Regions from separate parts of the Thioalkalivibrio sp. ALMg3 genome, predicted to be linked through region 2. Evidence: riboswitches for the same ligand, from Rfam matches in the RefSeq annotation. Region 2 holds a riboswitch; the other holds the start of a gene.
What was found. Region 2 has a riboswitch for cobalamin ahead of bluB (5,6-dimethylbenzimidazole synthase). Riboswitches for the same ligand answer to the same signal wherever they lie in the genome.
Positions count from the first base shown of each region.

Region 1 (3,207 bases), on a different contig from region 2:
GTCTTGCGCTGCGCCGAGTCGAGGACCTGCGTGAGGCGCGCGACCACCTGATGCAGTCGCAAAGCCGGTACACCAACGCGGTAGAACGCTGGGAGGCCCTGCGTCGGGCGCAGGTGGAGAAGCGGGGTGAGAAGCGCTGGTTCAAACGCAGCGTGCGCGGCATCCGGGTGAGCGAGGAGCTGATCGAACTGACCGACGACCAGAAGCTGAAACTGGCCAGCCACTTCTGCTCTTTCCTCAAGGAACTCAAGATCGAGCGCGAGGGTGACCTGTTTTACTTTGGCGGCTCGGCGCTGGATGCGGAGACCGCCAAGCGGATCGGGATCCAGCTCGCCTTGATCATGGAGCCGCTGGTGGATCTTACGAATCCCAGTATCCAGCGCGCGATCTATGCCAACCCCGCGGCCTATCTGGGCGGGCTCTACGTGGGCATGAGCGCGGATGCCAAGGCAGGCCTGGGCTCGGCGATGGTGCGCAAGGTCCGGCAGGATCTCGGGCGCATGGCCGAGTGGCTGGCGCTGCGCCTCACGCGCATCTACAACCTGCCACTGAGTGACTCCATGCGCGATTTTCTGGTCAGCCACTATGGGGCCAATCGCGAGCGCCTGGAGATGCTGGCGACCCATACCGGGGACGAGTCGCACCCAGTGGCGCTGCGTGCCGAGCGCTCGCCCGAGTTCGACGCCATGCTGCAGGACAAGGCTTGGGGTCTGCTGCTCAAGCGCGGGACCCGCTACCTGTACGCGGAGGAACGGCGCCGCCGCTGATCGGCATCGATATGCGAGCCTGCTAGCGTCACTCGGGATCGCGTGGTGGGTGGGTTCGCGGCTGGTAATTTTGCGCCCAACTGTGTAGGGTTCGCTGCGTTCCTCGGTGCCCGACCAAGCGCTGCTTGGCGGGTTAAACGGGAAGATCGGTGAGTCTCCGGCGGGCTGCAAGGCCTCGGGACGAGTCCGACGCTGCCCCCGCAACGGTGATCGAGCGAGAGACCGTCTGTCGGTTTCTGATGGTCGCGGCCAGTGCCACTGAACACGATGTTCGGGAAGGCGCCGCATCGGACGCTCGTCAGCCCGGAGACCGGCCAGGGAATGATCGCGCGGCATGCGGCGGGCATGCGAGGCGGATGATCGTGCCGGGCCGTTCGCCGGTCCTGGCCGATCCCCCTCGTGTCTGTCTCCCCCTGTCTGCGCGATCCCGACGAATCAACGGCGTGCGGGCGGCTCGCCGGGAGACAACAAAAAATGAAACGCACAGCACTTTCCGCGGCCATCCTTCTGGCCACTACTCCCGTTCTGGCGGACACGCCGGATACCAACGAAGCGCAGACCCTGGAGACCGTCCAGGTCACCGCTTCGCGCATCGCACAGACGGTAGACCAGACCCTCGCGGCGGTGACCATCATCGACCGTGAAGAGATCGAGCGCCTGCAGCCCCAGCAGTTCACCGATCTTCTGGAAGGGCGAGCCGGCATCGAGACCTCCCAAACCAGCGCCTTCGGGAAGACCACTTCCGTCTTCACCCGGGGGTCGAGCTCTGGGCACACCCTGTTGCTGGTCGATGGAGTTCGAATGGGTTCTGCGACGGGTGGCGGGGCAAGTTGGCAGTTCCTGCCGCCGGAGGAGATCGAGCGCGTGGAGATCGTGCGCGGACCGCGCACCAGTATCTACGGTTCCGACGCGATCGGAGGGGTTGTGCAAGTCTTCACCCGTGAAGGCCGCAAGGGGCCGCCGAAGGTTAGTGCATTTTTCGGTGGCGGTAGTTTCAATACGTGGGAGGTCGGCGTTGGCGTAGCGGGTGGTACCGAAAACACGAACTACAGCTTCTCGGTCAGCCACTTCGATACCGACGGCATCAACGTCCAAGACGGTGTGGGCGATGAAGACCGCGATGGCTATGACAACACCTCGCTTGCCACCAAGGTCTCGCACCGGCTCGATAATGGAGTCGAGGTTTTCGGTAATGTGCTGTATTCAGAGGGTAGAACCGAAATAGACGGCACTGAAGATGAAACCGATTTTCGGCATGCCGCCCTTCGTGGTGGCTTGCGAGTGCCTGTAACCCCTTTTTGGGATACCGAATTCAGTGTTAGTCACAGTCGCGATGAGAACGATAATTTCAACGAAGGCGCTTTTTCTTCTCGCTTCGATACCAAACGCAACGGTGTGGATTGGCGAAACGATCTCGAGATAACGGATCGTGTTTATTTGATTGCCGGCATCGATGCGTATGAAGACCGGGTGGATAGCACCACCGATTATGCTGAAGATTCTCGGTACAACGTTGGAGCATACTCGGTGATTCAGGTTGGCTTGGGCCGCCATGATTTCGAGGGAAGTTTGCGTTATGACGACAATGAACAGTTTGGCGACAAGGTGACAGGGCAGGTAGCCTGGGGTATGCAGGCTACCAACATCCTACGGCTGCGCGCGTCTTATGGAACGGCCTTCAATGCGCCTACGTTTAACCAACTGTATTGGCCGGGGGCGGGTGATCCAGAACTTCAAGCAGAAGAGTCCGAAACGGCTGAAATAGGCCTTCGCGCTAGCTTTGATCAAGGGTATCTGGATGCCTCGATTTTCCAATCGAGAGTGGAAAAAATGATTCCAGTTTGGCCACCTGAAAACGTCGACGAAGCGAGGATTTCCGGGCTTGAGTTGGAGGGTGGATACGAACGTTATGATTGGATTTCGCGCGCTTCGTTGACCCTTCTGAATGCAGAGGATCGTGAAACAGGCAATGAACTTCCTCGCCGGTCCCCGGTAACTGCCCGCTTCGATCTGGATCGGCAGTTCCAAAGTTTCTCGGTCGGGGGGTCTGTGATCGCGAAGAGTCGCTCGTACAACGATGCCAACAACGATGAACAGCTGTCTGGCTATGGCCTTCTGAACCTACGCGCGAGCTATCAGATCCATCCGGAATGGCAGCTTCAGGCTTCGGTCCAGAACGTGTTCGACAAGGACTACGAGACGGCGGGCGGCTACAACCAGCCGGGGCGTGCCGCGTTCGTGAAACTGCGCTATCAGCAGAGGTGATCCATGGGTAATCGACTGTCGAAGATTGCGACCCGCACGGGTGATGAAGGCCGAACCGGCCTTGGTGACGGCTCGCGAGTGGACAAGGACTCGCATCGCGTCGAGGCCTTCGGTGATGTGGATGAGCTGAACAGCGTGATCGGCCGGTTGCTGATCCATGACCTGCCCGAAGAGG
Region 1 covers NZ_KB906221.1:80,788-83,994, reverse strand. Annotated here, with positions in the region: gene F622_RS0104245 (hypothetical protein) at 1-767, shown strand, start outside; cobalamin riboswitch at 855-1,101, shown strand; gene F622_RS0104240 (TonB-dependent receptor domain-containing protein) at 1,242-3,032, shown strand; gene F622_RS0104235 (cob(I)yrinic acid a,c-diamide adenosyltransferase) at 3,036-3,207, shown strand, end outside.
Region 1: linked by a shared signal. The riboswitch ahead of F622_RS0104240 (TonB-dependent receptor domain-containing protein) and the one ahead of bluB (5,6-dimethylbenzimidazole synthase) in region 2 are both predicted to bind cobalamin.

Region 2 (3,207 bases):
GGAGAGATCCAGCCAGTCGGCCTCGGGGATCCGGTAGCGCGCGGCCGCCTGACGGATACCACCCCCGTGCACCTGGATCAGTGCCTTCGGCTCCGGCGTCTGCATCGATTGGGCCTCAGAACAGGACAACGACAATCACCCCGGCCACAATGAAGGCCATCCAGATGGCCAGCGCACGATCCAGCAGCGCAACCGCCTGGCGAATGCCTGCCGCGTCGGGCATGCGGCCCATCCCCAGGCGGGGTCGCCACTCGCGCTGCCCGCCATAGGGCGCCGCCCCCCCCAGGACCACGCCCAGCGCACCCGCCCCCGCGGCCATCACCGGCCCCGCATTCGGGCTCTTCCAGCCGGCGGCCTGCTCGCGCCAGCACTGCAGCGCGTCCCGGCCACGACCGGCCAGGGCATAGCCCAGCGCCGTGAGACGGGCCGGGATCAGGTTCATCGCATCGTCCAGGCGCGCGGCGGCCCAGCCAAACGAGCGAAACCGGTCATTGCGATAGCCCCACATCGCGTCCAGCGTGTTCACCAGGCGATAAGCCACCACGCCCGGTGCGCCAGCCACCAGGAACCAGAAGATCGTGGCGAACAGCGCGTCGTTGCCGTTCTCCAGCACCGACTCGATGGTCGCGCCACTCACCCCGCGCGCGTCCAGGGCCGCCGTGTCGCGACTGACCAGCATGCCGACACCGGTGCGCGCCCCAGACAGGTCATCCTTTTCCAGGGCCTCGGCCACCACCTCCGCATGCTCGTCCAGGCTGCGCCAGCCAATCGCCAGCGTCAGGATCGCCAGCGTCAGAACCCAGCCCCAGGCCAGCGAGGCGCCCAGTGCGGCCAGCGCCACCCAGGGCAGGACCAGCGCCGCGAGAAGGAGCGCTCCGCGTACACGACTGGGCGCATGCCAGCGGGATTCGGCCCAGGCCGCGAGCTGGCCGAATCCGGCGAGCGGATGGAACCGCCGTGGGTCACCAAACAGTCGGTCCAGGATCAGGGCGCCGATCAGGATCAGAAAGGTACTCATGTGTCGCCACCTCCGGATGGCCCATCCGGACGCGCGGCGGATTCCCGGGCGTCCGTGGACGCAGCCAGCTCGCACGGCGCACCCCAGCGATCCTGGAACACCAGGTCTTCCAGCGGGCGGCGGCTGTCCCAGCCCGCCGTTTCCAGCATCGGCCGGTCATAGAAGCGCTCGACATGCCCCAGGCACAGCACGGCAATGGGGTACCCGCCTTCGGGCATGTCCAGCCGATTGGCCAGCCAGTCCGGATCGAACAGGGAAACCCAGCCCATGCCCAGGCCCTCGGCGCGGGCGGCCAGCCACAGGTTCTGGATCGCACACGCGGCCGAACAGAGGTCCATCTCGGGGAGCGTCCGCCGGCCCAGCACGTAGCGCTCGCGGCCATCGGTCAGGGCCACGACCAGTAACTCGCCCGCCTCGCGGATGCCCTCCAGCTTCAAGCGATGCACGTCGGCCGCGCGCTCGCCACAGGCCTCCGCAGTGCGCGCCTGTTCATCCGCCGCGTGGGCGTGGAGCGCCTCGCGCACCGCCGGGTCGGTAATGCGCAGGAAGCGCCAGGGCTGCATATAGCCCACGCTCGGCGCGCGATGCGCCGCCTCGAGCAGCCGCCGCAACACCGCTGGATCGACCGGGTCCGGCCGAAAATGGCGCATATCCCGGCGTTCCGCGATCACGCGATAGACGGCCGCAAGCTCATCTTGGGCAAATCCCGAACCCCCGGCATCAGCGCCCGGGCAGGAAGGGTTCTCATTGGCGGGCAACTCGGACTGCATCGGCTTACCGTCAGGGGGACACGACGCGGATGCAGAGGGATCGGGGTGTGGCCACAGGGGCCCGCACCTACCGACCCTCGCCCACCGCGCGGTCGCAGAAACATCGTCCAGGCCGGTCTCCGGGCTCGCGAGGCCCCGGCAACCCGGGGCGGCAAGTCGCCTTCCCGGGCCGCGTTCGGCCCAGTGGCTTTCGACTTGTCGAGGTCCGAGCGGCCTGCGGAAGCACCCCTCGAACCCACTCGCTTACCGTTGCGGGGGCAGCGTCGGAATGGGGCTGCGGAGGATCTCGCGCCTGCACCGACTTCCCGTTTAACCCGCGCGATCAGTCGCCCGGGCACCTGGTAGCAAGCCGCCAATCATACGCGGCAAGCCCACTGCCGACCAATTGACGCTCCGAGGCGCCCCAGGCTTGCTGCTATGATGCCCCGCTAGTCCAGCGCCTGGTGGCGGCTCCCCAGCCGGCTCGAAGGCGCTTGAACAACCAATCCAATGCGACTGTAAAATCATGCAATTCTGGACTTCCCGAACTCCACTTCTCGCTTGCCTCCTGGGCCTGCTCTCAACCCCGCTGATCGCAATGGCGGACTCAATCACGGTCACCGACGACGATGACCGCGAGGTCCATCTGGAGCAGCCTGCCGAGCGCATCGTCAGCCTGGCGCCGCACATCACCGAGGTGCTGTTTGCCGTGGGTGCGGGGGACCGCATCGTGGGCGCAACGCAGTACAGCGATTATCCGCCCGAGGCGGAGGCCATCCCGCGGATTGGCGGTTACAGCCGGATTGACCTGGAACGGGTACTGGAAAGGGACCCCGATCTGGTGATCGCGTGGAAGAGCGGCAACTCCGCCTCCCAGGTCGAACGCCTGCGCGAACTGGGACTGCCGGTGTACGTATCGGAACCACGCAGCTTCGAGGGTGTGGCCTCGAGCATGCGGCGCATGGCCACGCTCGCCGGCACGTATGACCAGGGCGAGGCCGCGGCAGAGGACTTCCTGGGCCGAATGGACGCGCTCCGCGCCACGTACGGCGACCGGGACCCGATTCGCGTGTTCTATCAGGTGTGGGAGCAACCGTTGATGACGGTCAATGACGACCACCTGATCGCCGAGGCCATCGCCGTCTGTGGCGGCGTGAACGTGTTCGGCGATCTCGACCGCCTGGTGCCACGCATTGGCCGCGAAGCCGTACTGGATGCCGACCCCGAGGTCATCATCGGCGGCGGCATGGGCGAGGACCGCCCCGACTGGGTGGTCGCCTGGGGCCAATGGGAGGATATGACCGCGGTCCAGCGCGACAATCTGTTCTTCATTCCCCCTTCGCTCCTGCAACGCCATACCGGACGCATCGCGGAAGGCACCGCCCTGATGTGCGAAGAACTCGAACGCGCCCGCACGCGGCGGCCTGCCCCGTAAACATG
Region 2 covers NZ_KB906220.1:255,041-258,247, forward strand. Annotated here, with positions in the region: gene cobD (threonine-phosphate decarboxylase CobD) at 1-105, opposite strand, end outside; gene cbiB (adenosylcobinamide-phosphate synthase CbiB) at 116-1,018, opposite strand; gene bluB (5,6-dimethylbenzimidazole synthase) at 1,015-1,788, opposite strand; cobalamin riboswitch at 1,881-2,145, opposite strand; gene F622_RS0103345 (cobalamin-binding protein) at 2,366-3,202, shown strand.